One region of the Ruania alkalisoli genome, then DNA from elsewhere that is predicted to be linked to it. Evidence: riboswitches for the same ligand, from Rfam matches in the RefSeq annotation. Region 1 holds a riboswitch; the other holds the start of a gene.

Region 1 (10,995 bases):
TCGCCTCGCACGAGGCGGGGGGTGTGCTGCGAGCGCAGTTTGGGCCCGCGCGCCATCTGTACGGCGGCGCGGCCCGGGTCATTCCCTCACGGAGGTATATCGGGCTGCTTCCGAGGTTGCACCTTCCCTTCGGGTCTGCTGATAGTGCACGCGTGACTGACGCGATCGTCGCTGACGTGCGCCGACTTCGCGGTGGGGCGGCGGGGATGGTGGCGGCACCAGGGTCGGCCCCGTCGGGCGGATGAGAGCTCAAGGGCTCCCGGTCCCAGGCTCCTGATGGGGGTTGTCGCGCCGCGTGCGACGTAGAAGTCGAAACGTTTCGTTTTTTCGGCCATTCCTAGTAACGTGACGGCTGCACCTGTATCGAGCTGACTCATCGAGGAGAGCCCCCACATGACCGGAGCACCGATCTCCGTCCAGCTGTACTCCGTCCGCGAAGCCATGAAGGTTGACATGTCCGCCGCGCTGCGACGGATCGCCGACATCGGCTTCACCGAAGCCGAGGCATTCGGCTTCGCTGATCGGGTGGAGGAATTCCAGAAGGCCAAGGACGAGTCAGGGTTGAGCCTGACGTCCGGGCACGCCAAGCTCGTCACGGCCGACGATCCCGCCGCCATTCTCGGGGCTGCCCGCACCCTGGGGATGTCCACTCTCATCGACCCGGCCATCCCGGCCGAGCAGTGGGAGACCCGCGAGTCCGTGGAGGGCTTGGCTGCTCGTCTCAACGAGCTCGCCGTGCAGGGAGCGGACCAGGGCTTGAGGATCGGGTACCACAACCACTGGTGGGAGGTTGCTGAGATCGAGGGCACTCCGGCGCTGGAGATCTTCGCCGCTGCGCTCGATGAGCGGGTCATCCTCGAAGTTGATACTTACTGGGCCGAGGTAGGCGGCGTCTCCGCCGCCGCGCTGCTGGAGCGGCTCGGGTCGCAGGTCACGCACATTCACGTCAAGGACGGCCCGCTCACGCGTGACAACAAGGCACAGCTGCCTGCCGGTGCTGGCCAGGCCCCGGTCGAGGCGATCCTGGCCGCAGCCCCGAACGCCGTCCGCGTGGTGGAGTTCGACGACTATGACGGCGACGTCTTCGAGGGCATCGCTGCCAGCTTCGCCTACCTCAAGGACCGCGCCTGATGCCCGGCCGTGTGGGAGTCGGCGTCATCGGCGCCGGCGTGATCAGCACCCAGTACCTGACGAACCTGACGACCTTTCCTGACCTCGAGGTGCTCTTCATCGCCGACCTCGACGTCGAGCGCGCCCAGGCCAAGGCGGAGGAGTTCGGTGTGCCGGGCCATGGCACGGTGGCCGACCTGCTGGCCGTGGACGAGGTCGAGATCGTCGTGAACCTGACCATCCCGGCGGTGCATGCCGAGGTGGGTCAGCAGATCATCGCCGCTGGTAAGCACCAGTGGAGCGAGAAGCCGTTGGCGTTGGACCGGGCTTCGGGCCGTCAGCTGCTGGAATCGGCCGAGGCTGCTGGCCTGCGGGTCGCGTGCGCGCCTGACACGGTTCTCGGCTCGGGTCTGCAGACCACGATCCGGGAGTTGCGGGCCGGGCGGATCGGCACTGCGCTGAATGCTCTGGTTCTGTTCCAGACGCCTGGGCCGCATTCCTGGCACCCGAGCCCGGAGTTCCTCTTCGATGTCGGTGGCGGGCCGCTGTTCGATATCGGTCCGTATTACCTGACGGCGCTGGTTCACCTACTCGGTCCGGTCGCCTCGGTCAGTGCGACCGCCTCGACGGCGCAGGCCACCCGGGTGATCGGAGCCGGCCCGAAGGCGGGCACCGAGTTCCCGGTGAACGTGCCCACCCACCACGGCGCGCTCATCCAGTTCGAGTCCGGTGCCGCGGCCCAGGCGGTGTTCAGCTTCGAGTCCGAGATCAAGCGGACGTTGCTGGAGGTCACGGGTTCAGCCGGTTCGGTCGTGGTGCCCGACCCCAACAAGTTCGAAGGCGCCACCACGCTCTGGGCGCCCGGGGTCGGCGAGGCCGAGGAGATTCCCTCCGCGGGGGTGACCACCACGCGCGGCACTGGCGTGGTCGAGCTCGCACGTGCGATCCGCGCCGGTGAGGCTGAGCGCGCATCCGGCGAGATCGCTTTCCACGTGCTCGACGTGATGATCTCCATCGACGAGGCGGCGGCCTCCGGCACCGCGGTCGAGGTGGGCAGCACAGTCACCGTCCCGGACGCACTCCCGGCCGAGTGGGACCCCACCGCCGCCACCCTCTGAGCCGTCACGGACCGAACTGCGGGCCCGGGCTGTCCACATCATGGACGGCTCGGGCCCGTCGCACGTTCTGGCCGTCCCGCCTGTGCAAGATGCTCTGCGGCTCACGCACCAGCGTGGCCGTCCGTGCCCTCCCGACGGCGCCCCATCTGGCCCCGATCGCGAGGTCACACCGAGCATCCGCCTACCCCGCGCGAAAGGCCTGACCCGTGTCGACCGGCACCACCTCTGAAGCTCCACGTCGCTCCCGATTGCGACTTCCCTCGTTCAGCGTCCAGATCATCCTCGGCCTGGTCCTCGGCGCCGTGCTCGGATGGGTCGCCCTGCAGATGGGTACCGTCGGGGCCGACGAGAACCCGAACTGGCTCACCGAGACCCTCGCCACGATCGGCGGGTCCTTCGTGACCCTCCTGCGCGCGATCGTCCCCCCGCTGGTCTTCCTGGCGATCGTTGCCTCGATCGCGAACCTCCGGAAGGTCTCCAACGCGGCGCGGCTCGCCGGTCAGACCCTGCTGTGGTTCGCTATCACCGCGGGTATCTCCGTGGCCATCGGTATGGCGCTCGGCCTCATCACCCGGCCCGGTGAGAACACCTCGATCAGCGCCGACCTCGCCGAGGCGCCCAGCCGCACGGGTAGCTGGGTCGACTTCCTCACCGGCCTGATCCCCAGCAACGTCCTCGGGCTCGACGCCGGGCTGCGTGGAGACTCGGTCTCGCTGAACTTCAACGTGCTGCAGATCGTGGTGATCGCCCTCGTCGTGGGGATCGCGGCTCTGCGTTCCGGCCAGAAGGCTGACGCCTTCCTCAGCTTCAACGCCTCCGCTCTCGCGGTCATCCAGAAGGTGCTGTGGTGGATCATCCGCCTCGCACCGATCGGCACGCTCGGTCTCATCGGGCGGGCGGTGGCCACCTATGGGACGGAGCTGTTCGCGCCGTTGGCGACCTTCGCCGTCGCGATCTACATCGGTCTGGCCATCGTGCTGTTCGTGCTCTATCCCGTGCTGCTGCGGGTCAACGGGCTGCCAGCGCTGCCGTACTACAAGGGCGCGTGGCCGGCCATTCAGCTCGGCTTCGTCTCCCGCTCCTCGATCGGCACCCTGCCGGTGACCGAGCGGGTGACCGAGCGCAACCTCGGAGTCCCGCGCGAGTACGCCTCGTTCGCCGTGCCGCTGGGGGCGACCACGAAGATGGACGGCTGCGCCGCGATCTACCCGGCGATCGCTGCGATCTTCGTCGCCCAGTTCTACGGCATCGACCTGTCGGTCACCGATTACCTGCTCATCGCCTTCGTCTCCGTGGTCGGATCTGCCGCGACAGCGGGACTCACCGGGGCGCTGGTGATGCTCACCCTGACCCTGTCCACCCTCGGGCTGCCGCTGGAGGGTGTGGGTCTGCTGCTCGCCGTCGATCCCATCCTGGACATGGGGCGCACGGCCGTGAACGTGGCCGGCCAGGCGCTGGTGCCCACGATCGTGGCCAAGCGGGAGGGCATCCTCGACGAGGATCGCTATCGCGCCGGCAACGCCGAGAACCTCTTCGCCGACGAGGCCGTGTCCGACCGGGAACCGGAACCGGCCAACGCCTGAGAGGCGACGCCTCGGGCCGCCGGGGAACTCCCCAGCGGCCCGAGGCGTTGAGAGGGTGTGAGCATGATCGACGACGTCCGAGACATCAGCGCCGACGCCAGCACTGCACTATCCGTGGTGAACGTCCGTGACGCGGCCCCGGTTGCGGGGGTGAACGAGATCCTCTCCCTGGCTGACGAACTCAGTCGCATCGGCGATGCCGGGTCGCAGCTCGCGCGGGCGATCGAGTCCGCCACCGGGCTGCGCGCCGGCGAGGTGCAAGTGCTCGCAGCGGTCGCAGCGGGGGCGGAGCACCACCGGGCGATTGCCAGCACCATCGGTCAGGTACCCGAGGCAGCGGAAGCCACCGTGGATGGGCTCGCCGAGCGTGGGCTCATCGGGCGGCACTCGCACGAGTCCGATCCCAGCGGAGAACTCGGCCTCGTCCACGTCTCCCCGAGCGGGCAGGCCGTGCTGGAACAGGTCGAGGCCGTGCGCATTCGCCTCGCCGACGCGCTCTTCGGGGCGCTCGGACTCGAGAAGGCGCAGGAACTGCGGCGGACCCTGACGGCGGTGGCCGAGATCGTGGAGACGCCCGCCTTGCGCTGAGGTGCGGGGAGCACCTTGACCACCGTCTTGGCCCCTTCTACTGTGAATCCATTCAACGGCAAGCCCTGACCCGATGACGGGTCAGGCGTGGGTGGGCGGAACGGAGCATGTATGACCATCCATCTCGCAGGTGACTCCACGGTGGCACCCGGCCCGCTCGACGGGTCTGGTGTGATCGGCTGGGGCGGAGTGCTCCAGGAGTTCGTCGACGAGCCGGTCGTCAACCGTGCATTCGGCGGCGCCACGACCGATTCCTTCGTGGCGCAGGGGAACTGGCAGGCGACCATCGACGCGGTCGAGGTGGGGGACGTCGTCGTGATCCAGTTCGGGCACAACGATCAGAAGGACGCCGATCTCGAAGCCGATGGGCGCTACACCGAGAATCTTGGACGGTTCGTCGCCGAGGTGCGCGAACGTGGCGGGTCGCCGGTGCTGGCGACGTCAGTGGAACGGCTGCTGCGCGATGACGGGGGAGCGGTGAGCGTCTCCCACGGCTCCTACCCGCGGGCCGTGCGCCGCCTCGGACGCCGCCTGGACGTCCCGGTGATCGAGCTCACCGCCTTCACCCGGTGGCTCTACGAGTGGCTCGGTACCGAGGCGGGCCCGCTGCTGTTCCCGCACGGCAAGCCGGACCGAAGCCCGGAGGAAGCCCGCGACACGACCCACTTCGGACTCGCCGGAGCACGGGCAGTGGCCGGCTTCGTCGCCCAGAACCTGCGAGCGATCCGGGGCCAGGACGACGACCACGAACCGCTCGGGCTCTGGGTCATGCAGCAGTAGATCCGCCCGCCACCGTCCGGAGACTCTCACGAGATGGGCAGTGGGGACGCTCACTCACTGCCCGGCCACACGCTATGCCACACTGAACAGGTCGAACTGAAGTTCGCGCACTCCGGGGTCGGTGTAATTCCGAACCGGCGGTTACAGTCCGCGACCCGGCCGCAGCCAGCGGCCGGTTGACCAGGTGAAACTCCTGGACCGACGGTGAAAGTCCGGATGGGAGGAAGTGCGCGCGCGGTGGTCGGCTCTTGCGCCGGAGTAGGTCCGCGTGGGGAGCCGTTCGTCGTCGCCGGCCCCGGGCTGCGCCCTAGCGCAGGAGGAACCCGGTGGCCCACCCCGACGGCGGAGCCCACGATGCCCGCTCCGGTGACCATGATCGTGTGGTCGCCGCCCTTGAGCGCGCCGTCGAGCTGAGCGCCCGCGGTCTCGGCCGGGTCAGCCCGAACCCTGCCGTGGGATGCGTGATCCTCGACGCTGAGGGTCACATGGCCGGCGAGGGCTGGCACGCCCGCCCCGGTGGCCCGCATGCCGAGGTTGTTGCGCTGGACGGCGCCCGCACCCCTTCCAGCGCCGCGGGCGGGACCGCTGTCGTCACTCTCGAGCCGTGCCCCCACACCGGCCGCACGGGCCCATGCACGCAAGCCCTGCTCAAGGCTGGGATCTCGCGTGTGGTCTATGCCGTCGCCGATCCGCTGCACGAGGGTGGGGGAGAGGTGCTGCAACAGGCAGGCGTGGAGGTGCACGGCCCCGGCAGCGACCTCGTGCCCGCCGAGTTCACGCAGTCAGCCGCCTTCGTCAACGAACCCTGGCTGACGGCGCAGCGCACCTCCCGCCCGCACGTCACCTGGAAATTCGCCGCCACCCTCGACGGCCGGTCCGCGGCCGCCGACGGCACTAGCAGGTGGATCACCGGAGACGAGGTCCGGGCTGACGTGCACCAGCTGCGTGACAGCGTCGACGCGGTGCTCATCGGGGCAGGCACCCAGCGCACGGACGACCCGCAACTGACCGTCCGGCCGGCGCCGCAGGACGGACGCCAGCCGCTCCGGGTGATCCTCGACCCGAGCGGTACCACGGCTCCCGGTTCCCGGGTGCTGGACGCCGCAGCGCCGACGCTGCTGGTGCTTGGCACGGATGCACCCGAACCCGATGCCCCGGACCGCGTGCAGATCGCGCGCGTGCCCAAGGCGATGAAGGAGGCAGGCGGTCTCGACCTGGACTCGGTGCTCGCCACCCTCTACGCCCGCGACGTCCGATCGATCCTCCTTGAGGGTGGCCCGAGCCTGGCCGGCTCGTTCCTCGCCGCCGGTCTCGTCGATCGCGTCGTCGCCTACCTCGCTCCCGCACTCCTTGGCGCCGGCCCGGCAGCCCTCGCCGACGCCGGTGTGGCCACGATCGCCGGCACCCACCGCCTCGAGCCGATCGACGTCACCACCCTCGGCCCCGACATCCGACTCATCGCCCGCCCGACCCGCCGAACGGACCGTTGAGCGGACTCCGTGCCCGCCGCCCACTATGCCAACGGCCTCGATCACCAAGGAGAGACCATGTTCACCGGAATCGTCACCGACCTCGGCACCGTCACCGCCCTCGAACCTGCGCCGGGAGGGGCCCGGCTGCACGTGCAGGGCCGGCTACCCCACGACGTCGCCCTCGGTGACTCGATCGCCGTCGACGGGGTCTGCGTGACCGTTGCCACCCTGACCACAGTGGATGGTGCCGCACAGGAGCTCGGAAGGGACGCCGTCGTGGAGTTCACGGCCGACCTCATGCCCGCCACGCTCGGACGCACCACTCTCGGCCAGCGCGAACCCGGAGACAGGGTGAATCTCGAGCCGGCGCTCGCAGCGAACGGGCGCTTCGGCGGCCACGTGGTGACCGGCCACATCGACGCCGTGGGCACCGTGGTGGGGCGCACCGCCGGCGACCTGGCTGACCGCCTCACCATCGCCGTGCCCGCGCACCTGGCGCGCTACGTGGTGGCGCAGGGATCGATCGCGATCGACGGCGTCTCCCTCACCGTTGCCGAGCTCGCCGACATCGATGATGGCTGCCTGGTGACTGTCGGCCTCATCCCCGCGACCCTCGAGGCCACCACCCTCGGGCATCGCACCCCACCGGACCGGGTGAACCTCGAGGTGGACGTGCTCGCCAAACAGGTGGAACGTCTGCTCGCTGCCGGGGAGTCCGCTCATGCGTGAGGTCGAGAACGCGATCGCGGCGATCGCCGCTGGGCGGATGGTGATCGTCACCGACGATGCTGACCGCGAGAACGAGGGTGATCTGGTGGCCGCCGCCGATGCGATCACGCCAGAGATCGTCGCGTTCATGGCCACCCACGGGCGCGGACTGATCTGCGCGCCGATCACTGCCGAGACCGCCCAGCGGTTGGAACTGGCGCCGATGACCCGCCGCAACACCGAGGCGCATGGGACGGCGTTCACCGTCTCCGTGGACGCCGTCTCGGGTATCACCACCGGCATCAGTGCCGCCGATCGCGCCCGCACGATAGCCTTGCTCGCCGACCCGACCACCGCGACCGACGACCTGGCCCGGCCGGGGCACGTCTTTCCGCTGGTGGCCGACCCTGACGGTGTGCTCGGCCGGGTCGGGCATACCGAGGCGGGTGTGGACCTGGCACGCCTCGCCGGACGCGCGCCCGCCGCCGTGATCTGCGAGATCCTCACCCCCGACGGCGTTTGTTCCCGTGGCGAGCAGCTGCGCGAGCTGGCCGCAGCTCACGATCTGCCGGTGGTGAGTGTGGCCGAGCTCGTCGCCTATCGCCGGCGCGAGCCCGGAGCGCGGTCCACCCAGGTGCAGCGTGGAGCCACCCAGGCGCATCGTGCGACGGCCCAGGTGCATCGTGCGGCGGCAGCCATGCTGCCCACGGCGGCCGGCGCGTTCCGGGCTGTCGTCTTCACCGATCCCGCGGGTACCGAGCACGTGGCCCTGTGCCACGGGCTTGACTCTTCCGACCGCTTCGCAGGCGAGGAGGACGTGTTGGTGCGGGTGCACTCGGAATGCCTGACCGGTGAGGCGTTCGGATCGTTGCGCTGCGACTGCGGCCCCCAGCTCGACGATGCGCTCGCGGCCGTGGCAGCCCGTGGGCGAGGCGCGGTCGTGTACCTGCGTGGCCACGAGGGACGCGGCACCGGGCTCAGCGCGAAGGTCCGTGCCTACGCACTGCAGGAGCAGGGGCGCGACACGGTCGAGGCGAATCTCGACCAGGGCCTGCCCGCCGACGCCCGTGACTATGCGGCGGCCGCCGCCATCCTGCTCGATCTCGGCGCCCGGAACGTGCGCCTGAAGTCGAACAACCCGGCCAAATCGGCGGCGCTCGCGCTCGGCGGCGTGACGGTACGCGGCCACGAGCCGGCGCCGGCACCGGTCGGCGCCGACAACCTCGCCTACCTACGGACCAAGTCCGAGCGGATGGGGCACGTGCTGCCCTGGCTTCCAGATGTTGCCGACCCCATCGACTCGGCCGCTTCCAGGATCACCTCCGACGATCCCGCCACCCATGAGAGGACACCCGTATGAGTACCCACGCCCCCCACACCGGACCACAGATCCAGGTGCCGCACGTACCCCACCTGAGGGTCGCCGTCGTGGCAGCCCGCTGGCACGAGGAGATCACCACCGGCCTGCTCGATGGGGCGTTACGGGCGCTCGCGGACGCGGGCATCGAGGAACCGCAGGTGGTGCGGGTGCCAGGCAGCTTCGAACTGCCCGTGGCTGCCGGCCGGCTGGCGCGGGGAGGGTTCGATGCCGTGGTGGCCCTGGGGATGGTGCTGCAGGGCACCACCGCACATTTCGAGTACGTGTGCCACGGGGTGACGGCGGGGCTCACCCAGGTGGCCACGTCCACCGGCGTCCCGGTCGGGTTCGGGGTGCTGACGTGCTCGGACGAAGCGCAGGCGCGCGACCGGGCCGGGCTGCCCGGCTCGAGGCAGGACGTCGGCTATGAGGCGACAGTGGCGGCGATCAGTACCGCGGTGGCGCTCGCGGGGGCCGGGGTCTGATGGCGTTTCTTGCCTTCCCGTCCTCATCTCCCCGTCCCCACCATCCCGAACCCGCCACCACCTGAGCCGAACGCTGAGTTGATCGGCGTCCCGGGCCGATTCGCCGAAGAGCTCAGCGTTCGGTGCGCGGAATGTGAGCGTCAGCTCACCGCGCGCTCGACCAGAGTGGCGAGCTGCTCCCACGCCGCTTCGGTGGGTTCGGTGAGGGCATAGGCCGTCGGCCACAGTCCGGAGTTTTCGTCGAGGTTCGCGAGCGTGCTGACGCCGAAGGTGGAGTAGCGCTCCTTGTCCATCTGGCCGCTGCGGAAGAAGCAGACCACCTTGCCGTTGCGGGCATAGCCGGGCTGCCCGTAGTAGAGCTTGGGTGCCAGCTCCGGCGCTGCGGTTGCGACGATCGCGTGCACCCGCTCGGCGAGCTGGCGATCCCCGTCAGGCATCTCCGCGATCTTCGCGAGCACATCGGCCTCGTCGGCTGCTGCCTTGGCCTCGGCCTTCTCGGCGCGGCTGCCGCGCCGCGCCTGAGTCTTGAGTTCGGCGGCGCGTTGCTTGATCGCCTCCCGCTCCTGCTCGGAGAATCCGTCGGCTGGGGCCGTGCTCTTCTTGGCGGATGTGGACATCGCCGATCCCTTCGTCTGCGCTGGTGCCATCACCGTAGGCGGAGGTCGGGGCCGTGCACTTCTCGATTCCTGATCGATGGACAGGATGGGCGTCGAACGTTCCGACCGATGCGGCGCGTGAAGGGGGAATTGCGTCCGTTGTCGAGTGTGGCTGTCAGGAGGCCTGGCTGGCGGCGAGCCATCCGGCGAGCCGATCCGGCCGGTCGGTGATGATGCCGTCCACTCCTGCTGCCACCAACGGTGCCCACTCGGCTGCCTCGCTGGAGGTCCACGTATAGATCTGCATTCCCGCCTCGTGCACGCGGGTGGCGGCCGACGGGTCGGCGATCACACTTGCGGAGGACGGGTTGCACGCGACGGCGCCCAGCTCGGCGCAGGTCGCCAGTGCCTGGGTGTCTGCCTCCTGGACCAGCAGGGCCCGGCGCATGGCGGGCGCCAGGGTTTGCAGGGTGCGCAGCATCTCCACCTCGAAGGACTGCGCGAGCACCCGATCGGTGAGACCGGCTTCCTCAATCTGTGCCAGCAGCGCTTGTGTCGGCTCTGCGGGCCAGGATCCCTTGAGTTCCAGCAGCAGTTCGAGCTCGGGGTACCGCAGCAGCAGGGAGACGATATCCCCGAAGAACGGCAGCGCCGTGCCCTCGTAGGCAGGGTCGAACCACTCGCCTGCATCGAGGTGGCGCACATCCATGGCGCGCATCTCTGCGACGATCCCGGCGCCGTCGGTGGTGCGATCGACACTGGCGTCGTGGATGACCACGGCCGAGCCGTCGACGGCCACCTGGACGTCGATCTCGATCATGTGGGCGCCCGCGAGCGCGGCAGCGGCGAACGCGGGCAGGGTGTTCTCCGGTGCCACGGACGAGTTGCCCCGGTGGGCGATGATCTGGGTCATGCGGTGCTCCTGTCTCTCTCGGCACCACGGTAGGCGAGGGCGGTGACAGGGGCAGACGGTGGAGCGAAGTGTCGCTGGTCGTTCAGCGAACGTTCATCTAGCTCGACCCTGATCGCCGCGGGGTCGGCAGTGACAGCGTGATCGACGTGCTTCTAGGGTGAGTGCATGAAGGTCGTCGCGGTGTACTCCACCAAAGGTGGAGCGGGAAAGACGTCGGCAGCGCTCAACCTGGCCTGGGAGGCAAGTAAGTCCGGCCGGGTGCTGCTGTGGGATCTTGACGCTCAG
Region 2 (10,995 bases), 1.5 Mb from region 1:
CGACAGCCCGTCGACGGGGGCCTTGGCGTGCCCGGAGTTCTCCTGCTGCACCATTTCCATGGCGCTAGAAGCTCCCCTGAGAGCAGTTGATCTGGATGCTGTCGTGTTCGACGTCGGTGAGACGCTTGTCGACGAATCTCGCGCCTGGACTCAGCATGCGCACGCGGTGAACCTCAGTCCATTCACGGTCATGGCAACGTTGGGAGCCCTCATCGCGGAGGGTGTCGATCATCGGCACCTGTGGAGCCGGTTGGACGTTGCCCCGCCGACCAATCCAGCATCGATTGAACGCGGCGACCTCTACTCTGACGCACTCCATTGCTTGGCAGTCACTCAGAAGTGCGGCCTCCGGCTCGGCATTGCCGGAAACCAACCGAGCGCAGCGGTCCGTGAACTTCGGCAGGCTGGCGTACACGCGGACCTGATCGCCTCGTCTACCGAGTGGGCTGTGGCCAAACCAGCGGCCGCGTTCTTCGACCGCGTCTGCGCTGAGCTCTCACTTGCCCCAGAGCGGATCCTGTACGTTGGCGATCGGCTCGACAACGACATCCTGCCCGCGCACGCCTCGGGAATGAGGACGGCGCACCTGCGCCGGGGGCCATGGGGAGTCCACCACGCAAGACTGCCCGACGCACGCCGCGCCGACATCCGGATCAGTTCGCTGCCCGAGCTGGCCGACTGGCTGCAGCGCACCAGGTCATCCAACTGACCGGCGACTAGACCTAGACTGGCACGCATGCGTGTTGTGTTTGCGGGCACGCCCGCCGTTGCTGTGCCCTCCCTCCACGCGATCCTCGCCTCAGACCACGAGGTTGTCGCCGTTCTCACGCGACCTCCGGCCCCTGTCGGGCGCAAACGCGTCCTGACTCCGAGTCCGGTTCACGAGGCGGCGGACGCGGCAGGAATCCCGGTGATCACCTCCGACAAGCCGCACGAACCCGGCACCTACGAGCGCCTGCGCGCACTCGCCCCGGACGCGTGCGCCGTCGTCGCCTACGGTGCGCTGCTGCGTGAACCCGCCCTCTCGCTGCCGACGCACGGCTGGATCAACCTGCACTTCTCACTCCTGCCCGCATGGCGAGGTGCGGCACCTGTGCAGCACGCGATCATGGCCGGCGACGACGTGACCGGGGCGAGCACGTTCCGCATCGAAGCAGGTCTCGACACCGGCCCTGTGATCGGCACGATGACTGAGACGGTGCGCCCGTGGGATACGAGCGGCGACCTGCTGGACCGGCTGGCGGAGTCAGGGCCCGCCCTTCTCGTCTCATCCCTGGACGCACTGGCTGACGGCAGCGCGCAGCCGCAACCACAGCCTCCCGACGGTGTCAGTCACGCCCCCCGCCTGACAGCCGAACACGGGCACGTCGACTGGCGACGGCCCGCGGCCGCCATCGACAGGCAGATCCGTGGCTGCACCCCGGCCCCGGGGGCGTGGACCACCCGGGAGGGCCACCGCGTCAAGCTCGGACCGGTACGCCCCGTCCAGAACGCCACCGCGCTCGTGCCGGGCCAGCTCGCCGCCACAGCGGACGGCGTCTTTGTCGGCACCGGGACCGTGCCGGTGCGTCTCGACCGGATCGCGCCACCAGGGAAGTCCTGGATGGCAGCGGCCGACTGGGCACGGGGCGCGCGGCTGGGTGAAGCCGACAGATTCGATATCGCTGATGTGGCAGCCGGCCACCACTCCAGGCAGGACACGCAGATATGAACGAAGATCACCGCAACAACGGCAATGACCGGGAACGCCGCGGCCGGCACGATCGGGACGGCCGGCCAGCGCGCGGACCGCGATCGAGTCGTGGAGGTGATCAACCGGGTGGGCGGGAGCACGGCCGACAAGGCGCCCAGCGTGGCGCCAATCGTCGCGACAGGACCGACGACCGTTCCCGCACGAACCGGGCACCACGCGAGCGAGCCAAGGACGCCGATCCGGCGCGCCGCGCCGCCTACGACACCCTCCGCACAGTCGCCGACTCCGACTCCTACGCGAACCTGACCCTGCCGCCGATGCTGCGCGAACGCCGCATCATCGGCCGTGATGCCGCGTTCGCGACCGAGCTCGCATACGGCACGCTGCGCTACCAGGGCCGCTATGACGCGATCATCGCCACTGTCGCAGACCGCCGCCTCGAGCAGCTCGACCCACCGGTGCTCGACGTCCTGCGGCTCGGTGCCCACCAGCTACTCGCCATGCGGGTACCCGATCACGCAGCCGTCTCCGCGACAGTGGGGCTGGCCCGCAGTGCCGTCGGAGCCGGGTCGGCTCAGTTCGTCAACGCGATCCTGCGACGCATCGCCGAGCGTGAGCTTCCGGAATGGTTGGACATCATCACCGCCGAAGTGCCCGAGGAAACCGACCGGCTGGCTGTGTCCAGTTCGCACCCGGCGTGGATCGTTCGCTCGATGCGGCAGAGCCTGTCCACCACCGCCGACGGTGCGGACGACCTGCCCGCGCTGCTGGAGGCGGACAACACCCCGCCCGCGGTCACACTCGTTCTCCGCCCAGGGCTCGCGACGGACGAGGATGCACCCAATGGCCAGCCCACCCGATGGGCCTCGACCGCTCGTACGCTCTCTCATGGCGATCCAGGGGCGCTGGAGGCGGTCCGCTCCGCCCGCGCCGGGGTCCAAGATGAAGGAAGCCAGCTCGTCACGCTGATTGCCGCCGCCGCGCCCGTCGATGGCCCCGATGCCACATGGCTCGACCTGTGCGCCGGCCCCGGCGGCAAGGCCGCCCTGTTCGGCGCCCTCCTCGCCGAACGGTCTCCGGACGGAGTTCTGGTGGCCAACGAGATCTCTACCCACCGGGCCAGACTTGTGGATCAGTCCACCGCAGCCGTCCGGACGGTGCTGCCCGGCTTGAGCGTCCGGATCGGAGACGGCCGAGAAGTCGGACACGAACAGCCCGGTGCCTTCGATCGAGTCCTGGTGGACGCCCCGTGCACGGGCCTGGGCGCGCTCCGCCGCCGCCCCGAGTCCCGCTGGCGTCGGTCGCTGTCCGACCTGGCCACCCTCGGCCCGCTGCAGCGCCAGTTGCTGACCTCCGCTCTGAACGCCACCCGTCCCGGGGGAGTGGTGGCCTATGTGACCTGCTCTCCGCACCTGGCCGAGACTCACGCCGTGGTGACCGACGTGCTGAAGCGAGCCGAGCATGCGGAGGTACTGGACGCCGTCGAGATCGCCGAGCGTGTGATCGGCGCCCCGCTGCCCAGCCAGCAGGGCCCCTATGTGCAACTGTGGCCCCACCGGCACGGGACCGACGCGATGTTCCTCGCCCTCATTCGCCGGTGACCACCGATACCCTGACCACCATGACGGCACCGATACTCATCTCACCGAGCGTGCTGAACGCGGACCTGGCGAACCTCACCGGGGAGATCGGGCGCATCGCCAGTGCCGACTACGTGCACTTGGACGTCATGGACAACCATTTCGTGCCCAACATGACCTTCGGCCTCCCGGTGGTCGAACGTATCCTCGCCACCACGGCCGTTCCCGCCGATGTGCACCTGATGATCGACGACCCGGACACCTGGGCCCCCGCCTACGCCGAGGCCGGGGCTGCGTCCGTCACCTTCCACGCCGAAGCGGCCCGGGCGCCAGTGAGGCTCGCGCGGGAACTCCGCGCGAAAGGTGCCAGGGCAAGTCTCGCGCTCCGCCCGGCGACCGGGATCGAGAACTATCTGGACCTGCTACCGGAGTTCGACATGGTCCTGGTGATGACCGTTGAACCCGGCTTCGGTGGCCAGTCCTTCATCACCGGGACGTTGCCGAAGATCCGTCGTACCCGCGATGCCATCACCCGCTCGGGCGGTGACGTGTGGATCCAGGTCGACGGTGGCGTCTCCCGCGAGACCATCGCCGACGCCGCAGCCGCAGGCGCGAACGTCTTCGTCGCAGGCTCAGCGGTCTACTCTGCCGCCGACCCGGCCGAGGAGATCGCCGTCCTGCGGGGCAAGGCCACGGACGCGTTCCGGCCCTGAGGCCCACCGTCTCAGGTGTGAGAGAATGGCCGCGATCAACGTGCTCCGGGGTCGGTGAAAGTCCGAGCCGGCGGTGACAGTCCGCGACCCGATCGCAAGATCGGTTGACCTGGTGGAACTCCAGGACCGACGGTGAAAGTCCGGATGGGAGGAAGCACGCGACGTCAAGTGACGTCGTCGGTCGACGTGCGCCGCGCCGTCGTCCACCCCGGGTATCGCTTGGGGAGAGGACGAAAGAGCATGTCGCGCAGGTCGACGCAGCCAGGACCGGCTGACGCCGCCGATCTTGTCGGCTCGTCCGTTCTGGCACCGCTCGCGGCCGGAGCGGCCGGGCTGCTCCTGTGGGAGATCGTCGCCGGCCTGACGCCCTCGCGCCTCCTTCCTGCCCCTAGTGCACTGGCCACGCGGCTCGCGACCGAGATCTCCGAGGGCGACATCCTGCGCTACGCCGCCACCACGGCCAGCGAGAGCCTCCTCGGCGGTCTCATCGGCCTGGCGGTCGCCCTCCCACTCGGCTACCTGCTGGCCCGGTCCCGCCTCGCGTCGGCCGCGCTGGGGCCCTACCTGGCCGCCACCCAGGCCATCCCCGCCGTCGCCCTCGCCCCGCTGATCGTCCTCTGGTTCGGCTATGGCCTGCTGCCGATCGCGATGCTGTGCGCGCTGCTGGTCTTCTTCCCGATCGTGGTGAACACCACCCTCGGCCTGACCACGCTCGACGAGGAGGTGCTCGGTGCCGCGCGGCTCGACGGCGCCGGGCGCTGGCGTCTGCTGCTCCACATCGAAGCGCCCCTGGCCCTTCCCGCCGTCCTCGCGGGTGTCCGCAACGGTTTCGTCCTGTCCATCACGGGCGCCGTGGTCGGCGAGTTCGTCATGGGCGGGCAGGGCCTGGGACTGCTGCTGTCGGTCTACCGCGACCGCTCCGACACGACCGGCATGTTCGCCACTCTCATCGTCCTGGCCGCCGGAGCGGTCGGATTCTACGTGCTCGTCAGAGCCTGGGAAAGAAAGGTCCGTTGGTGACTACCGTTCGCCGCCGCAGCCTGCTGGCTGCCCTCACACTCACTCTTGCCGCAGCCGCGGGGTGCGCGCCCACCACCGATGACGGCGACTCTTCCTCGCCGAGTTCGGGCACCGATCCGCAGCACTCACTGACGATCGGCCTCACGTACGTTCCGAACGTCCAGTTCGCGCCGTTCTACCTCGCCGAACAGCAGGGCTACTTCGATGAGGCCGGCGTCGATGTCACCCTGCGTCACCACGGCGAGTCCGAGGACCTGTTCGGAGCCCTGGCCGCCGGCACCGAGCAGGTGGTCGTGGCCGGTGGCGACGAGATCATGGTGGCGCGGGACGCGGGCGTTCCGGTCCGCAGCATCGCCACCCTGTATGAGTCCTATCCGGTGGCGCTCATCGTTCCGGCCGACTCCGACATCGCCACGCCGGCCGACCTGGTCGGCCGCACCGTCGGGGTGCCCGGTCCGTTCGGGGAGACGTGGTTCGGGCTGCTCGCCATGCTCGACCAGGCCGGGCTCACCGACGAGGACGTGCAGATCGAACACATCGGCTTCACGCAGCAGAGCGCACTCTCCGAGGGACACGTGGACGCCGTCATGGGCTATCAGAACAACGACGTACCTCAGTTCGCCGCCACCGGGCTCGACGTGCGGGCCGTACCCCTGGGTGAGGTGCCGCTCGTGGGCATCGGACTCGGCACCACCGACGAGCTCACCCAGACCCAACCCGAGGCGTTGCGGGCGGTGATCGGCGCAGTCGGGCGTGCCCTCGCCGACATCGCCGCAGACCCCCGTTCCGGGGTGGACGCCGCGATCGAGGCGATCCCGGGCACCGTCGATGCCGAGCAGGAGGCGATCATGACCGCCACGATGGAGTCGACAGTGCCGTTGTACGGCACCACCGGTCCCGGGTGGGGCGTGCACCGCGGCCCGTGGCAGGAGATGTCGACGTTCCTCGACTCGGTTGAGTTGACCTCCTCGCCCGTCCCACCCCAGGAGGCGTATACCGACGCCTTCGCTGAAGACCAGTAGGCTCTGCGGCGTGAAAACCTTCGACGACCTCTTCGCCGAGCTCCAGCACAAGGCCCAGACCCGCCCGGACGGTTCCGGGACCGTCGCCGAGCTGGACTCCGGCGTCCATGCCATCGGCAAGAAGATCGTCGAGGAGGCCGCCGAGGTGTGGATGGCGGCCGAGTACCAGAGCGAGGACGAGGCCGCCGAAGAGATCTCGCAGCTGCTTTACCACCTGCAGGTGATGATGCTCGCCCGCGGTCTCACACTCGAGGACGTCTACAAGCATCTGTGAGCACCCGGCCCACGTGATATGACACCCACCCATCTGTGAACCGAAGGACCCCCGTGCTCAGAATTGCCGTGCCCAACAAGGGCTCACTCTCCGAGCCCGCCAGCCAGATGCTGCGGGAAGCCGGCTACCGGCAGCGCCGCGACGGCCGCGAACTGGTACTGCCCGACACCGCGAACGACGTCGAGTTCTTCTTCCTGCGACCGCGTGACATCGCCGTCTACGTCGGTGAAGGCGTCGTCGACGCCGGAATCACCGGCCGCGACCTGCTACTGGACTCCGGTGTGGACGCCATCGAGCATCGCGCGCTCGGCTTCGCAGGCTCGACGTTCCACTTCGCCGGGCCACCCGACCAGGTCACCTCACTGGCGGACATCCACGGCAAGCGAGTCGCCACCAGCTACGCCCACCTGGTCGGCACGTACCTGTCTGAACGGGGTATCGATGCGCATGTGGTCCGTCTGGACGGCGCGATCGAGTCAACCATCCGGCTCGGGGTTGCTGACGTGGTCGCGGACGTCGTCGAGACCGGTGGCACACTACGTGCGGCGGGCCTGCACGTCTTCGGCGAGCCGATCCTGCACTCGGAGGCGGTGCTGATCCGCCCGAACGCGGGGGAGGAGCCCAAGGCAGGGCTCGCCACCCTCGACCGCCGTCTCCATGGCGTGCTCGTCGCACGTCAGTATGTCCTCATGGACTACGACTGCCCGGTGGATCGAGTGGAGGCCTGCGTGGCCGTCACCCCCGGCCTGGAGTCGCCGACAGTCTCGCCGCTGCACGACGACCGCTGGAAGGCCGTCCGCGCGATGGTGCCCCGGAAGCAGACGAACCAGATCATGGACGAGCTGTACGAGCTCGGGGCCCGAGCGATCATCGTCACCGGGATCCACGCGAGCCGACTGTAGGGCTCATGACCGAGCACGCGGGCGCGCCAGATCTCTACGCTCGGTTCCGCCCGCGTGCCACCCGCTGGGTGAGCCTGTCGATCATCGGCTGGATCGTCGGCGGCTATGTGCTCTTCGTGATCCTGACGGCTCGACTCCCGGGATCACACCTCGGGCTCCACCTTGCTGCCGGGGCACTGGCCACCGCCGTGGCGCTGTTCCTGTGGCTGCAGGCCAGCGTGGCCGCTGTTCCGGACCAGCGGGGCTTGCTGGTCCGGAACGTCTTCCGACGACGCTACCTCGCCTGGGAGCAGATCGTCACCGTGCGATTCGGTGAGCGGGACTGGGTGCAACTCGATCTGGACGACGGGTCCGTGTGGGCGGTGATGGCCATCCAACGGGTCGACGGCGAACGCGCCCGCGCCGACTCACGCCGGCTGGCGGCCCTCGTCGCGCGGCACGAGCCGGGCGGCATGGACGCCCGCGGCGGCGGCGGCTAGGAACGCACCGGGGTCCTCGGCCAGGCCACGGCCCATGGTCGACAACCGGACCGGGCAGGCGGCCAGGGCGTCGTCCAACCCGTCGGTGGCCACGGTGACCAGTCGATGCCGGGCGGCAAGCGGCTGCGCCTGTGCGCGAACCGTCTCACTGAGCTCAGTGAGGGACCCGGTCAACTCGGGGACGACGACATCACAGGGGTGCATCGCCACGCGCCCATAGGCCGTGAGGCTGTGGTGGGAGACACCCTGATGACGCTGCCGCGGATCGGCTCCGGAGACCCGCAGGCTCGCTACCGGGCGTCCACCGAGCACACCGGTGGCGTTGATCGCCTCCCCGGCGCTGACGCCCGAGAAGCCCCAGCGGGTGCCGGTCCCGAGGTTGCCTGGGCCCTGTGCCAGAACCACCAGGTCTGCGCGAGCCACGAGCCTGGCGGCCAGCAACCCGGAGTGCACGGTGACAGCCTCCAGGTCGCCGCCGAAGGCCTGACCGACTGTGACGGTAGCCGTGAGCCACTCCCGTTCGCGCAGCGTCGCTACAGTGCGGGAGAACCAGGCGGGCAGCGCGCCACCATCAGTCATCACGTAGACCACACGCGGGGCCGGACGTCCTGCACGCTCGGTCTCGTGGCGTACGCCGGCCACGATCGCGGGCAGCGCCGAATGCAGGTCAGCGACCACGACCGGCAGGCCGTCGAGGTCGTCAGCGTCGGCAAGCAGGGCGTGGCTGTCAGCCTCCTGCTCGTCCGCGCCGAGCACCATCGTCTGCAGGGGCGTGTAACGGGCCTTGACGAGGTGCCCGGCACGGGCGGGCGGGTCCGGCGGCAGGTCGTCGGGGCACGCCACAACGAAGGCGTAGCCGCCCGTTCCCAAGCCCCTGCTCAGTGCGGATATCGACAGCAGCACCCGCGTGCCCACCCAGGGTTCACCGACGAGATCGGGGTAGGCCAGTGCCCGCACGAGGCTGGTTCCGCTAGGTTCATCGATCTCGACATCGAGCTCGAGCGCCCCGGACCATCGCGCTCCCACCCGTCGCACCACGCCGTCTCGCCATGTCATCACCAACGCAAGGTATCGCGGCTAGCCTGGGATACATGGACCGTGTCCCGGCCGCCGAACGCCTCCTCGACCTGGTGATCGCGCTCAGTCACACCCGTCACCGGATGACCAAGGGTGAGATCCGGCGTCATGTGAACGGCTATGCCGATGCTGCGTCCAATGAGTCGTTCGACCGCATGTTCGAGCGTGACAAGGACCAGCTGCGGTCGCTCGGAATCCCGATCGTCACGCTCACCGACTCCGCACACGAGGACGATGTCGGCTACCGGATCGACACCACCGAGTACACCTTGCCTCCCGTCGACTTCACACCGGCCGAGGTCGGAGTGCTCTCGCTCGCCGCACAGGTGTGGCAGGACTCCTCCTTCGCCGCGGAGTCCCGGCGTGGGCTGACGAAGCTGCGCGCCGTCAGTGACCTCAGCGACCCGGGTGAGCACGCTGGGCTGGCTCTTCGAGTACGGGGGCCGGATGCAGCCTTCGCCGAGCTGCTGGAGGCCATCACCGACCGGATCGCCGTGCAGTTCACCTACCGCACCGCCAGGACCGGCACGAGTGCACAGCGCACGGTCGAGCCGTGGCGCCTGGTCGCCAAGGACCGGGGCTGGTACCTGATCGGGTTCGATCGCGACCGCCAGGCGCAGCGTTCCTTCCGCCTTTCCCGGATCACGACCAAGGTGCGGCGGGTCGGCGAACGAGGTGCAGTGCACATTCCGTCGCGGATCGAGGTGCCGCCAGTAACCACCACCGAGGTGGTGCTAGCCCTCGTCCCCGAACGCGCCTCGGCGCTGCGCGCTCGGGCCGAACCCTGCGAGCATCCCTCCGCACCGAGCGACCGAGACGTGGTTCGGTTGACGGTCACCGACATCGACAGGTTCGCGGAGCAGGTCGCCGGCTACGCGGACAGCGTGCTGGTGCTGGAGCCGTCCGAACTGCGCTCTGCGGTGCTGGCGCGGCTCCGGGCGGCCACCACGTGGGGGGAGAACTGATGGCCGAGACCGCCGGCGACCGGATGGTGCGCATGCTCGCCCTGATCGCCTACCTGGAGAAGAATCGCGGCGTTCCGGTGGAGCAGGTGGCCGAGCACTTCGGTGTCAGCACCGGGCAGGTACTTCAGGATGTGGACACGCTCTGGGTCTCCGGTACGCCGGGGTACCTGCACGGTGACCTGATCGACTTCGCCGCCGACGATCGCGAGCACCACATCCTCACGCTGACCGATGCGCGCGGGATGGACCGCCCCCTCCGGCTGGGCCCGCACGAAGCGCTCGCTCTGCTGACGGCGTTGCGTTCGTTGCAGGCCAATCCCGGTCTGACCGACGATGCCGTGCTGGCGTCCACCACCAAGAAGCTCGCCCGCGCTGCTGGGCAGGCGGCCCAGGCTGCCGAAGCTGTCGACGTCGAGGCGCCCAGCAGTTCTGGGGCCGATACACCCACCCACCTGCCCGTCGTTCGTCGTGCCGTGAAGAAGGGCCGCCAACTCGCCCTCACGTATGTGTCGGCGTCCGACACGACCAGCGAGCGTGTCGTGGATCCGCTGCAGCTGCTGACCGACTCCCATCGGTGGTTCCTGCTGGCCTGGTGCCACCGTGCCGCGGGCCTGCGGCAGTTCCGCCTGGACCGGATGCTGGAGGTGACGATGCTGGAAGCGAAGATCGACGAGCACCCGGACGTCGCGCTGCCCGGCTCGGCCCAGCCGGAGTTGGAGTCGGCACCGTGGCATGTGCGGCTCGTCCTCGCACCGCGCGCGCGGTGGGTCGCCGAGCAGTACCCCGTGGCCGTGGTCACGGACCTGGAGGACGGGCGCTTCGCCGTCGAGCTGGACGTGGTCGATCTGGCCTGGCTACACAACCTGGTGCTCGGGCTGGGCCCCGACGTCCTCGCCGTCGAACCGGCGGATGTGGCCGAAGGGCTGCGCTTGCGTGCCCGCAGTGCGCTGGAGGCCTACGCTCAGGCGGGACTGGTGGAGGATATGCCGGGCACGGTGCTCTAGGCTGTCGGTGTGATCTGGTCGGCCGTATGGACAACGCTCGTGCTCGGAGCGTTCGTCGTGCTGTTCCTGATCGGGCGTCGCCTGTGGCGTTCCTTCAAGGCCCTCACCGCTGAGGCCGGGCGCAGCGCCGAGGTCATGGGGCGGCTCAACCAGCTGGTCGCCGACCTCGACGAGCAGCAGGCGAGGCACGGCTTCGGGCCGCACCTCGCTGCTACCGAGGAACAGCGCGAACACTGGCGCTCCACCCGCGCCGAGAACGTCGCCGC

The links. A riboswitch is a leader RNA that binds a small molecule or an ion and turns the genes downstream of it on or off. The one in region 1 is predicted to bind FMN.
Region 2: it holds a riboswitch for FMN, as region 1 does, so the genes downstream of both, IM660_RS09750 (ABC transporter permease) here and ribD (bifunctional diaminohydroxyphosphoribosylaminopyrimidine deaminase/5-amino-6-(5-phosphoribosylamino)uracil reductase RibD) in region 1, are expected to answer to the same signal.

What each region holds. Positions count from the first base shown of each region.
Region 1 is NZ_CP063169.1:644,346-655,340, forward strand. Features, by position in the region: gene IM660_RS02630 (hypothetical protein) at 1-245, shown strand, start outside; gene IM660_RS02635 (sugar phosphate isomerase/epimerase family protein) at 394-1,131, shown strand; gene IM660_RS02640 (Gfo/Idh/MocA family protein) at 1,131-2,228, shown strand; gene IM660_RS02645 (dicarboxylate/amino acid:cation symporter) at 2,435-3,811, shown strand; gene IM660_RS02650 (helix-turn-helix domain-containing protein) at 3,875-4,399, shown strand; gene IM660_RS02655 (rhamnogalacturonan acetylesterase) at 4,511-5,179, shown strand; FMN riboswitch at 5,283-5,413, shown strand; gene ribD (bifunctional diaminohydroxyphosphoribosylaminopyrimidine deaminase/5-amino-6-(5-phosphoribosylamino)uracil reductase RibD) at 5,506-6,669, shown strand; gene IM660_RS02665 (riboflavin synthase) at 6,727-7,380, shown strand; gene ribB (3,4-dihydroxy-2-butanone-4-phosphate synthase) at 7,373-8,719, shown strand; gene ribH (6,7-dimethyl-8-ribityllumazine synthase) at 8,716-9,201, shown strand; gene IM660_RS02680 (DUF1801 domain-containing protein) at 9,342-9,818, opposite strand; gene IM660_RS02685 (glycerophosphodiester phosphodiesterase) at 9,973-10,710, opposite strand; gene IM660_RS02690 (ParA family protein) at 10,876-10,995, shown strand, end outside.
Region 2 is NZ_CP063169.1:2,185,090-2,196,084, reverse strand. Features, by position in the region: gene IM660_RS09770 (HAD family hydrolase) at 59-709, shown strand; gene fmt (methionyl-tRNA formyltransferase) at 737-1,711, shown strand; gene IM660_RS09760 (RsmB/NOP family class I SAM-dependent RNA methyltransferase) at 1,708-3,294, shown strand; gene rpe (ribulose-phosphate 3-epimerase) at 3,315-3,986, shown strand; FMN riboswitch at 4,024-4,147, shown strand; gene IM660_RS09750 (ABC transporter permease) at 4,227-5,006, shown strand; gene IM660_RS09745 (ABC transporter substrate-binding protein) at 5,003-6,028, shown strand; gene IM660_RS09740 (phosphoribosyl-ATP diphosphatase) at 6,039-6,302, shown strand; gene hisG (ATP phosphoribosyltransferase) at 6,356-7,204, shown strand; gene IM660_RS09730 (PH domain-containing protein) at 7,210-7,683, shown strand; gene IM660_RS09725 (DUF3866 family protein) at 7,612-8,742, opposite strand; gene IM660_RS09720 (helix-turn-helix transcriptional regulator) at 8,775-9,725, shown strand; gene IM660_RS09715 (helix-turn-helix transcriptional regulator) at 9,725-10,729, shown strand; gene IM660_RS09710 (hypothetical protein) at 10,739-10,995, shown strand, end outside.